Linked DNA regions of Thalassoroseus pseudoceratinae. The protein of the gene in region 1 binds, or shares a complex with, the protein of each later gene. Links are inferred from orthologs where the notes say so. Each region holds a gene or a part of one and is shown in the gene's direction. Other genes may lie near its edges.

The links.
Region 2: the proteins of G6R38_RS05145 (region 1) and mnmG are in contact, whole or in part, in a solved structure (PDB 9HIP), measured with the Escherichia coli proteins. The link is inferred for Thalassoroseus pseudoceratinae from one-to-one orthologs.

The regions. Positions count from the first base shown.
Region 1 is NZ_JAALXT010000001.1:1,372,149-1,378,471, forward strand. The notes cover bases 1,835-4,820. They hold G6R38_RS05145 (tRNA modification GTPase), read left to right. Parts: upstream 1,835-2,633; coding sequence 2,634-4,007; downstream 4,008-4,820. Other genes in these bases: yidC (membrane protein insertase YidC), read left to right, coding at 1,835-2,624; G6R38_RS05150 (DUF2339 domain-containing protein), read right to left, coding at 4,010-4,820. Also shown: G6R38_RS05135 (metallophosphoesterase family protein), read left to right, coding at 1-364; more of yidC, read left to right, coding at 660-1,834; more of G6R38_RS05150, read right to left, coding at 4,821-6,323. UniProt on the Escherichia coli protein: Exhibits a very high intrinsic GTPase hydrolysis rate. Involved in the addition of a carboxymethylaminomethyl (cmnm) group at the wobble position (U34) of certain tRNAs, forming tRNA-cmnm(5)s(2)U34.
Region 2 is NZ_JAALXT010000006.1:33,859-40,073, forward strand. The notes cover bases 1,897-4,774. They hold mnmG (tRNA uridine-5-carboxymethylaminomethyl(34) synthesis enzyme MnmG), read left to right. Parts: upstream 1,897-2,355; coding sequence 2,356-4,194; downstream 4,195-4,774. Other genes in these bases: G6R38_RS20725 (vWA domain-containing protein), read right to left, coding at 1,897-2,115; G6R38_RS20735 (response regulator), read left to right, coding at 4,628-4,774. In the rest of the region: G6R38_RS20715 (ion transporter), read right to left, coding at 1-209; tpx (thiol peroxidase), read right to left, coding at 291-806; more of G6R38_RS20725, read right to left, coding at 982-1,896; more of G6R38_RS20735, read left to right, coding at 4,775-5,206; G6R38_RS20740 (sensor histidine kinase), read left to right, coding at 5,277-6,215. UniProt on the Escherichia coli protein: NAD-binding protein involved in the addition of a carboxymethylaminomethyl (cmnm) group at the wobble position (U34) of certain tRNAs, forming tRNA-cmnm(5)s(2)U34.

The DNA.
Region 1 (6,323 bases):
GGACATTTACAACCAACGGAAAATGGAACGCATTTTCGGCCTGGTTGCTAAGTACTGTTTTCAGGGGCATACGCACATTCCGGGTGTCTTTACGGAGGACTATAATTTCCTCCCGCCTGAAGAAATCGAAATGACTTACCGCACCACCGGCGAAAAGGCTTTGGTGAATGTCGGTTCGGTTGGCCAACCGCGGAACGGAGACAACCGTTCGTCTTACGTGATCTTGGAAGATGGCGAAGATGATTGCGATTACGTCATCCGCTTCCAACGCGTGCCATACGATTTCGAAAAGACCGCCGCAAAAATCTACGATATCCCGGATCTTGATAACTTCCTCGGCGACCGTCTTCGTGATGGACGCTAGACCGGACTGAAGTTCTTGTGGGACATAGTCGAGGCGAAAACGCTTTCGTTTCTCACTCTCTGCGAGACCGTACCGGTTTGGATCGGAAGTCAACTGCTCTCGAGCCGGCGTGTTGCTCTTGAGTGTGCCGTCCACTAAAATTTGCCCAGTCGTCACTCCGTAGCAGGACGGCTCGTCGCTCCCGTTGCCAACCGTGCTTGTGTAATCGGTTCCGGGAAGACTCATCAACCGCGTGCAGATACCGTTCGCAGGAATCAAACGCAGCCTTCTTTGAACGTCGATTGGCGTAGCCATCATGGATTTTCGCAGCATTCTTCGGTTTATCTTGCTGTCGTTTGTGATTCTCTTCCTTTGGAAGCGTTTCGTAATCGACAATATTGCTCCGCCAGCTCCGGCTCCGGTTGTGGAGGAAGACGACGACGATACCGACAAGAAGCCCAAAGCCAAACGAGATGAACCGGCCGTTGCCGAGAAACCGAAGCCGGAACTCGCGAATAATCCGCATCAAGACAACATCACAATCGGCTCGCTCGATCCGGAAGGCGAATACTTCTTCCAAGCAACGCTGACGACCACCGGCGCTGCCGTTCAGAAGTTGCAACTCAGCGACACGCGTTACCACAGCCTTGAGAATCTCGAAGAACCTTTGGAACTTGTCGGCACACTCGAATCCGGCAAGCAAACCTTTCGCACTTTCTCGTCGACATTTACTGGCGACGATAAACTCAAAGAGCTGCTTGAAGATCATCCGCTTGATGAAGAAGACTGGAAGATCGTCGAACAATCTGAATCCAGTGTGACGTTTGAGTTCACCATTCCCGGTCAGTTCCGGGTCCGCAAACGTTTCACGGTACCGGCAGTCGACCGTGAGAAAGAGGGGCTTTCCAACCGCCAGGTCCGGGATCGAAACGCGTCCGGCTACCAACTTCACTTGCAGGTCGAAATTGAGAACCTCGATACACAAGAACGTGAAGTTCAATATGTATTGCAAGGACCGGTCAAATTTCCCATCGAAAACCCCGATACTGCTCGGAAATTGCAAGACATCAAATACGGTTACATCGACGATGGTGAATTGACCAATTCGCAAATCGATGTCGAATCGCTCATTGAACAGACCGACGAAAACACCCGCGAACGCTGGACGAAACCATTCCGGTATGTGGGGGTCGATGGGCAGTTCTTCGCCGCCTTGGTGCTTCCGCAAGAGAAGAAGCGAAGCAGCGATTACGTTGAGTATTATGAAGCGGAAGTCCTGGAAACCAACGAGGAGAATGAAAAGCTCAGCCATATCAGCGTCAAGTTTGCATCCGACGAGTTCGAACTGGAACCGGGTGAGTCAACGACGCAGGATTGGTATTTGTTTGCCGGTCCGAAGCGACAGAAGCTGCTCGATGCAATCGACGCCGGTGCCATCGTTGAATATGGTTGGTTCGCTCCGGTCAGTAAGGCCATGCTTTGGCTGTTGAACTTCCTGCACGAAACCTTGTACCTGCCGTATGCGTTGGCGATTATCTGTTTGACAATTCTCGTCCGTGGAGCGTTGTTCCCGATCTCCCGGAAACAGGCCATCAGTGCCGCTCGGATGAAGGAACTGCAACCGAAACTCGCGGAGCTGAAAAAGAAATACGGTGACGACAAGGAGAAGTTCCTCAAGGCTCAGATGGAACTATTCCGCGACGCTGGCTACAACCCACTTGCGGGATGTCTGCCGATGTTGCTGCAACTTCCCATCTTTATCGGCTTGTACTACGGCCTATACACGGCGATTGACTTGCGAGCATCTGAGTTCCTATGGATTCAGAACCTGGCAGCCCCCGACAATCTCTTCACCATGCCGTTCAAAGTGCCGCTCCTGGGAACGTCGTTCAATCTGCTGCCGATCATCACCATCGTGCTGTTTATCGCCCAGCAAAAAATGTTCATGCCAACGCCCGATCCGGAAGACGAGCAAGCCGTCTGGAACGCTCGCATCATGAACTTCATGATGGTCTTCATGGGCTTCCTGTTCTATCACGTGCCTGCCGGATTGTGTTTGTACTTCATCGCTTCCAGCCTGTGGGGCATGGGCGAACGCAAATTGCTGGACGTACACAAGAATCCGGCGACCGCAGATGGCGGCAATTCTGGCAGTGGTGGATCGGGCGGTTCGTCTGGTTGGAAGCCTAGCGGAGGTGGAAGCAACGGCAGCACCAAACGCAACAACTCCAATAAGAACCAGAAATCGAAGTCGCGAGGCCGTTCGAAGAATCGTCGCTGAGGCTGACGAATGCAACTTCAATGGGACGATACAATCGCGGCGCTCGCGTCTCCACCGGGTGCCGCGTTGCGCGGCATCGTTCGTATCAGCGGGCCCGATGTCAGAGAAGCGGTTTCCGCAATCTTTCACCCTGATGACGAGCAGCGTTGGCAAGCCACACGAAGTTCCCTGCGACATCCCGGACAGTTGACGTTACCGGATTTGCCGCCGATCGAATCCGCAGTATTGCTGTGGCCGGGGCGTCGCAGTTATACGGGTGAACCACTCGCCGAAATCCATACGCTCGGTTCGCCACCGTTGCTGGAAGCGATTCTCTCGGCGTTGTTTTCGCACAACATCCGACCGGCGAGAGCGGGCGAGTTCACATTGCGATCGTTTCTGAACGGCCGGATTGACCTGACACAAGCCGAAGCAGTGCTCGGCGTGATCGACGCGGAAGATCACCAAGAACTGAATGCCGCCTTGCAGCAACTCGCTGGTGGGTTGTCGTCACGGTTGGCGACGGTTCGGTCGGACTTGCTCGATCTGCTTGCGGATCTCGAAGCGGGTTTGGATTTTGTCGACGAAGACATTCAATTTGTCTCAACGGAAGAAGTGACGAATAGACTCAGCAATTCGCTGACGACAATTCGCAGCTTGCTCAGTGACGCCGACACGCGAATGCAGTCATCGGTGAATCTTCGGGTGGTGTTGGCTGGTCTGCCAAACGCCGGGAAGAGCAGCCTATTCAACACGCTCACCGGTTCCGATGCGGCGTTGGTCTCGGATGAGCAGGGCACAACCCGCGACTACATTACCGGAACCGTGCGATGTGGTGAGATGACGATCGAACTCATTGACACCGCCGGAGCAGAACCCGTCTCGCCAACACGCGACATTATGCACCAAGCGAGCGAACTGCGAACTGATTTGCTCAAAGCCGCTGACATGATCCTGTTCTGCTCCGCCAGCCGACTTTCGAGTGAGGAAGCTCAATGGAACGCGGAGTTTTCCGAAGAGTTGTCACGTCTCGATCGGCCAATCCTGGCGGTCCAAACCAAGAGCGATCTCGTTGATGGGGATGCAGCGGAGACGCTTGCAGTTTCGACCTCCTTGCCCGAGAGTTTCGCTGCACTGAAGTCTGCTATTGCTGATCGATTGACCGAGCGTCAGCGCGGGGAACGCCAGTTGATCGGAAGTACGGCGGCCCGCTGCCGAGAAAGCTTGCAAGCGACCGAATCCGCACTTCAAGAAGGAATGGACGCCACCCATTCTCAGGCAGGTGAAGAGTTAATCGCATTGGAAATCCGAACGGCTCTCGATCATTTGGGACGTATCCTGGGGACCGTCTACACCGACGACATTCTCGATCGCATTTTCAGTAAGTTTTGTATCGGCAAGTAACTTTAGGCCGCGGGCGAATCGACTTCGATCCAATCGCGAATCCGTTGCCGATACCGCCGATACAACCAGGACACAAGCAACAACGTCATACCGAGCGCGATGAAGGCGAATGTGCGAATCGTGGTGTGTAGATGCCACACGTCGACGAGAAACACTTTGCCAATCGTCAGTCCAAAGAACGCCAGCGAGAGTTTCCGCAGGTTTGCGGAGCGGGCAGCAATCCCCCCCAGCAGCGTGGCGAGCGAGTACCCTGTCCAAACGAGTGTGATGGCGAGTCCGGTGAGGGTTTTCCAGTCGTGTTGCACGCCCCACACGCGAGCTTCCGCCGTCAGCCAAGCCCATCCCGCGAGAATGGCGGCAAACGCGAGTGCGGAAGCCGGTGTGAGATCGGTCGTTTCAAAAGACCGCTGGGGTTCTCCAAACCGGCGTGTAATTGCGGCTGTCGTCGTGGCTAGCACGATGGGAACGAGGAAACCGAGTCCACGAGGGTTGATCAACGGGACACTCCACCAAGCGTTTGGCACATCACTTAAGGATTGTTGACCGCTGGTCGTCGCTCCCACAAATGCAATGACAACCGCCACTCCCGAGAGCCCAAAAATCACGGTTCCCAAACTATCCAACCACGTCTGCCGACGGACCGCAGCAGCAATCAAGATTGCACTGGCAAACGCGGCCGTTTCCATCGCAAAGATGCTGATCAGTGTCGGCGTATAGCGATCCCAATGCCACCATTGCACATAGCTTTCCAGCAGTGTCCAAAGCAGTCCTGTGACGATACTCATGCCAATCAAAGTGCGGCCGACCGGAGGTGCGTGGTCGTCGGATGCCGAGGATTTGCTCGCTGAGAACCTCTGAATCACGGCGGCGGTCATCACTGCTAACGCAATCGGAATCAGAACTCCCAAACTGCGAGGATTGATCAACGGCCACTCCCACCAAACGCTCGGAACGTCAGCCGACATGAAATACCGTGTCGAAATCGCGTTCCACATTCCCGATGCAACCATCACCCCGGAACCGGCGAGAACCGTCAATCCGATTTGTCTCAGTCGTGGGTGGTTGCAAATCGCAGCCACAATGCTGATGCCGCAACCGAACACCGCTATCTCGATCGCAAAAAGACTCAGCAGCGATGGCGTGAACCGGTCCCAATGCCACCACAACACGTAACTTTCCAGCATCACCATTCCAAGCGAGATGAGGATACTGAGATCAACCAACCCTACAGACCGGCCTTGAAGATCACGCTCTAGACTCACGGAGCCGTCGCCCTCAATGCCTATAGTTCGGTAACGCCATGCCAATCCGCCCGTGACCAAAATCGCGGCCAGAAAACTGAGCGAGCGACCGTTCACCACACTCGTCCAACCAGCGGCTTCTGCTGTCGCTTCCCCGACGATGAGGTCATTCGCCGTTCGTTGAACCCAGAGTGTGGAAAAGCGATCAGGACCGGCAATCGTCGTGATCGTGTAAATTGAGAGAATCCCGAAGACGATGCATAACAGCCCGAGACCAGCCTTACGGAGTTTCGGTTCGTCGAAGCGGAGCCCCATTTCGACCAGCACCGCACTCAAAGCCGCCCAAGCGATCGCAACCCAGTGTCCAGTCAACTTGAGTGGAATTGCAATCACTAGGAAGACGATTGCGATTCCGTTGAATGCAAAGGAAATCTTGGGGTCGATGCCATCTCGACGCCGGGCGACGTTGCCAAAGATTTCGTAAAGAACCGCCAATCCGATCGCCATGACCGCTTGCCATTCTTGATGACTTGCTTTGGTCAAAATGAAAAACGTGCCGAAGAAGACAACCGGCGTGGCGATCACTAGAAGAAAGTCTTCGGCCAACGCGACGGTGCGGCGAATCAAATGGTGCCAAACTCCCAGGGCCGCAAATACGATGAAGAACGGCGACATCAAAACCATGACGTCCGCAAGTTTCTCCGGGTGATAATGGTTCGCAAACCATCCCAACCACATCAGAATCGTTCCGCCGAAGGCGAGCAAGTTCAAACGCGGCCACCGTCGAAACGATGCAATCCCCAGCACACCAAGATCGAGCATCAGCAAGTATGGAAACAACGTCCAACGAACATCCACACCCCGTGAAAGCATGATTGGCGTCAGGAAACCACCCAACAATGCCAGAACGGCGGCGGCTTGGGCGTCGTAGACGGCGGCGAATGTCAGAGCGGCCGCGGTCGCGAGCACCATCCCGCTGAACGCCACGGGATCGGAGAACACCGCCGGATCAAACCATCGAGCCGATGCGAACAAAGAGAAATATAGAATTCCCAACGCCGCTCCGACCAATCCC
Region 2 (6,215 bases), on another replicon or contig:
TCCAGCTTCGACTCAGCCACGTAGAGGTTGTAGGAGAAGTCGAGTAGGAACGCGATGCAGATGACGTTATCCGCGTAGTGCAAAATCGTCCGCGTTTCCGGCTCAAGCTCAAAACAAGCCTCCGCCGCAAGCGCCGCCAAGACGTAAAAACACAGCCCCAGCATGAAAATCTGATAGGCCTGTGGTCGACGGCGGGCGGAAACATCCATTGCGATTCGGGCAGCTGAAGAGAAGACACAATGTGCCACGGCTCACCAGAGCCGTGGCACATACTGAATACGATCAACCGACTATTTCGCGGCGGCGAAGGCGGCTTCGTAGTTTGGTTCCTCGGCGATCTCCGAGACATACTCGACGTGCTTCAACTCGCCCGAACCATCGACGACGAACACCGCTCGGCAGAGAATCCGGTCGAGCGCTCCGCCCTGAATCAGAACGCCGTAGGATTCACCGAACTCGGTGCAACGGTGAGCGGACAGCGTTTGCACGTTCTCGACGCCTTCCGCACCGCACCAACGTTTTTGGGCGAACGGCAAATCCATGCTCGCAACGAGGATCTCCACTCCCGAATGGCTGGCGGCCTGGTCGTTGAACTTCTTGGTTTCCACGCTGCACACCGAAGTGTCCAGTGAAGGCACGACGACAATAATCCGCGGTTTTCCGGCACTCGCTGATAGCGTGACTTCCTCAAGGGCATTGCTTTGCAATTTGAAATCGGGGGCCGTATCGCCGACTTTCAACTCCGGACCGGCCAGATCCACCGGGTTTCCTTTGAATGTAACAGCTCCACTTCGGACTTCAGCCATGACTTGCTCCTGCGAGGCGATTAAGTTTCGGTTCCAACGCCCGGCAGTATGAAACAGCGAGCGATACCGTGCAAGTATCACCCGCTGTTTGTGGAAAACGTTGAGAGTCGTGGGTGGAACGCAGAGAGTCAGAGCTTGTGTTTCCCTCCACTCTCTACTCATTACCCTCTACATCTTATTTCACCACGCGATAGCCGCTCTTCTCGGCTTGTTTTTGGACGGCTTCAATGATGGCTTTGTCGAGCGTGTCATCGGGAGCGTCGGCGGCTTCGGCTTTCTTTTTCCGTTCGGCGGCGATGAACTTAGCCCGTGCGTCCGTCAGTTCCCGAATCTGAGCCTGAATCTCCTTGCGGGCTTTCTTTTGCTTCTCGATATGGGCTTCCAACTCCTTCAAGGACAACTTCTGCAAATCCTTCGGCAACTGATCTTTCTTGATGTCCTTGATCTTGATCGTCCCGCGAGCACACCCATCGATCAAATCCCAATGGCAGAAGTAGTTCGCGGACGACTTCGCCAACGCTCGACTTGCATTGGCATTGAGGTTCAACTTCAACGCATTTGTATCCTGCGCAGCTTGGTTTGCGGAGAATTTCTTCCGTTGGTCCGCGGCCCCGTAGGCAATGTAGGTCGCATTCAGTTTCACGTTGAGAGCTGTGATCTTGTCGTCTTGTGGTGCCGGAATCACGGCGACCGCTCGATTCTGATTGATCGTCAGGAAACTACCATCCGCAATCGACGCGGCATGTTGCCAACGACCGTTGATGCCTTGGGTTTCGTCGCCACAGTGAATCGTACTGACGGTAATGCCCTTTTTGATCGCCTCTTTGCAAGCGAATTCGTAATTCACCGGCCCTTGCGTGAACGGCTCGTTCCCGGCAATGAAGATGCACTTCATGTCATCTTCGTCGTCGGACCATTTCAACTCGTTGACGGCCGTCTGAATGACCAGACCGCAGTACTCCGAACCGCCCTGAATTTGAATCGCGAACAACGCTTCGGAGACGGCATCCAAATCGTCCGTGAACGTCACGAGTTGTTCCGGCTTGGCAGCACCGTACTTATAAAGAGCCACTTCCAACCGGGGACGTTTTCCATCGCGACGAAGTGTCGTGAACTCGTTGACCACGTTCCACAAATGCTCGCGTGCCTGATTGATCAACCCGCCCATGCTGCCGGAATGGTCGAGCAAAATCGCCATCTGAATCTTCGGCACATCCTCTTCATCCGCCTGGACAACTCGCTCGCCCAGCCCCGCCGTCAGAACACCTACCGCAACCGCAAACAATCCGATCAATCGACGTGTCACCATGACTCTTTCTCCTCAACACAGGAATTCGATACACTAGACAGTTTAACCGAGTATGATTCGCTCGCGGGTAACGGCTGTGTAACAAGAGATCAGCAACCCGAGACGCAAAATGTTCGATGGACAACGACGCCGCAAAGTTCCCATTTGTCTCGTCAGAATTCCCGAGAACGCCGTGTTGACGATGAGTCGCCGTGTCAATCGTCAACACACCAACCGCACACCACCACAAACAACAGACACATGACAACTACCTATGATTTCGATGTCGTCGTCGTCGGAGCCGGTCACGCCGGGACCGAGGCGGCTTTGGCGGCGGCCCGCATGGGCGCGAAGACGGCACTGCTCACGATGAACGTCGACACCGTCGGTGCAATGAGTTGTAACCCCGCGATCGGTGGCGTCGCGAAGGGGCAGATCGTTCGTGAGATTGATGCGCTCGGCGGCGAGATGGGTCGCGTCATCGATGAAACCGGACTGCAATTCCGGATGCTCGGTCGCTCCAAAGGACCGGCAATGCATTCGCCACGAGCCCAGGCGGATAAAAAAGCCTATCAGTTCTCGATGAAAAACCGCGTCGAGCAAACCGATAACCTCGCCTTGCGGCAAGAAATGGTCGAGGGCCTGGTCACGGAGACCGATGGCGAAACCACGAGGATCGCCGGTGTAAAGGTGCGAGGTGATGCGGTTTATCGCACGCGAGCGGTCGTCATCACGACCGGCACATTTCTGCAAGCGGTCATGCACACGGGTGAAGCGAAAGCCAGCGGCGGTCGAGCTGGTGAAGGCACGACCGGCACGCTTTCCGACTCCTTCCGTGAACTCGGGTTCGAACTCGAACGCTTCAAAACCGGGACACCCGCCCGAATCAATGGTCGCACGATTGATTTCGCTGCGTGCGAACGGCAACCCGGTGATGACGATCCGCAACCGTTTTCCTACCTCACGGAATCACTGACGCAACCGCAACTCGAATGTCACATCACGACGACGAACGAGAAGGTGCACGAACTCATCCGGGCGAATTTGCATCGGGCCCCGATGTATTGCGGCCAGATTCAATCCACCGGTCCGCGGTATTGTCCGTCGATCGAAGATAAAGTCGTGAGGTTTGCCGACAAGACGCAGCACCAGATTTTCCTCGAACCCGAGGGCTACAACACTCAGGAATACTACTGTAACGGCATCTCCACGAGTCTGCCTCGCGACGTGCAAGACGCGATGATTCGAGAAATCCCCGGTTTGGAACACGCCGAAATCATGCGGTACGGGTACGCCGTGGAATACGATTTCGCCCCGCCCACGCAACTTCGGCCAACCTTGGAAACCAAACGCGTGGATGGTTTGTACTTCGCAGGGCAAATCAACGGCACGACGGGATACGAAGAAGCCGCCGGTCAGGGCCTGATCGCCGGTGTGAACGCCGCTCTCAAATTGAAGGGCGAACCGCCGTTCATTCTCGATCGCAGCCAGGCGTATCTCGGGGTGCTAATTGACGATCTCGTCACCAAAGGCGTCGACGAACCGTACCGCATGTTCACATCCCGAGCTGAATACCGATTGTTGCTCCGGCAGGACAACGCCGACCGTCGGCTCACACCGCTCGGCCGCAAAATTGGGCTGGTTGATGACGAACGCTGGCGACAACTCGAGCAGCATGAGGACGACATCCGTCGTGCCACCGAGCAAATCGAGAAACTTCGTCACCAGGGAAAAACGCTCGAAGAATGGTTGCGACGCAGTGAAATCGCATGGAATGACATTGTCGAGATGGCACCGGAGCTTGGGGATCTGAAAGTCGCCCGTCGCGCAGCCGAGCAAGTGCAGATCGAAACCAAATACGCCGGTTACATCCGTCGCCAAGCCGCCGACATCCAGAAACAACAAAAAACCGAAAAACTCCGCATTCCCGAAACACTCGATTTCGCCGCCATTCCGAACTTGCGAGTCGAAGCTCGCGAGAAACTCAGCCGCGTCCGCCCCCAGAACATGGGCCAAGCGGGACGCATCAGTGGGATTACTCCCGCGGATTTGGCCATCGTTTTAATCTATTTGGACCAGCCGAACCGTCTGTCCTCTTAAATTGACGCAGCCGCGAATTTCCGGAAATTCCCAGATGCCCGCACAAGCCTGGCGGACTAGGCAAGAAACGCACATTGCCTAAAGTCTAGTGGGATCGGGGTTTACAGAACGAGACGCAACTGCGGGTCATCCGAAGGCTAAGTGTACTGACGTGGCAAATGCCTGTTGACCGATTTCGCAGTTTAGATACAATTTGGAATCATGTTAATTCTGGAAAGTTTGGGGTAGCAGGGAAACTTAGTTACCTCTAGAATCCCTTCACTGGGTCAATTTGAGAATTTTCGAGGAATTTTGGCCGGCTCCCATGCTGGGTGGTTGTCCGGACGGATCGCAAAGCGATACCGGTGCATGATGGCCCGTAGCTTTGTGAACCGGACGTAAAAACGTCTACCGCTTGCATTAGGCAAGCGCACGATTCAAAGGATGGATCAGAATGAAGACCGTCTTCACAACAGGCGAAGCAGCCAAAATCTGCAACGTCAGCCAGCAAACCATTATCCGGTGTTTCGATTCCGGCCAGCTCAAGGGCTTCCGCGTGCCCGGCTCACGGTTCCGACGGATTCCGCGAGACATTCTCTATCGCTTCATGAAAGACAACGGCATCCCGACCGATGCCCTCGAAAGCGGTAAACGAAAGGCGTTGCTTGTCGACGACGATGTGGATTTGGTCGAAATGATCCGCGATGTCCTCGACGCCGACGGCCGATTTGAAGTGCGTGTAGCCAACAACGGGTTCGATGCCGGAATGATGGTCAAGGAATACCATCCCGACATTATCGTGCTCGACGTGATGCTGCCGGACATCAACGGAAAAGAAGTGTGTCAACGCGTGCGAAGCGACTCCTCGCTGGATGATGTTCGCATTATCTGCATCAGCGGGATGGTCGAACAAGACAAAATCGCCGATCTGAAGGCCGCCGGAGCGGATGAGTTCCTACAGAAACCGTTTGAAACCGACCACTTGATTGGTCGAATGTGTCGTCTGCTGGATATCGAACCGGTTCACGCATAACTGCGAGGGCTTGGAGCGACGCGAGAACGGTGTCCACGGATTGCGCTCAACAGGGAGCAGCGACAGCGCAGTGAACGGCATCGGTCCCGCGTCTCTGACATCCTGGCTGATCGAAAGCCTCACGCCGGGAAGCATCGAGCGAACGCTTCGGCATATCGCGACAGGTTGGCTTACGCTGGCATCCGCCGAGGCGGTTTGCATCTGGTGGCAATCGCGACCGTCCACACCGTCGATCGCGTTCGCCGCATCCGATGGGAACTCTGCGTTCGCCGATCCCATGCCGCTTGCTGATGACGATTTCACGCCCATTCTCGAATGGACCGCGAACACGACAAGTGCGCCGATCGATTCGTTGCAACTCCAAGTCGCAATGGATTCGCCCGTGCGGTTTCGAGTCTTTGCAGGTCTTTCCGATCCGAAAGCCCAGCTACCAGAGGAACTCGAAACCGCCACACACCGCCTACTGGAACGCCTCGAAAGTGAGGCGACGATTGAGGAACGCCTGCTCCATTCCAAATTGGAGGCCATGGCCGAGTTCGCCGCTGGGGCGGGACACGAGATCAACAATCCGGTGGCGACAATCGTAGGTCGCACCAATCTGCTGCTTGCTGAAGAACCCGACCTCGGCCGCCGCGCTTCATTGGCGACCATTGGTGCCCAAGCGCTGAGAATTCGAGACATGATCGGCGATGCGATGCTCTTTGCGCGTCCGCCGAAACCACATCTTCAAACGCTCGATCTCAAAACGGTGCTACCGGAAATCGTCGCGCCGTACGAGAGTCGATATCGTGCCAAGAAGGTGACGCTGACCCAAAACCCGATTCCGTCGCTGATGGTCTCGGCCGACCGTACTCAGTTGGCGGTTGTGATTTCGGGACTCTTGCAGAATGCTTTGGATGCAACCCCACCCGACGGGAATGTGGAACTCGCGGTGGAGCCTCTGACGCCATCCTTGGCACGGATCGAAATCACCGATTCCGGCACGGGGCTTTCTGAAACCGATCGTCTG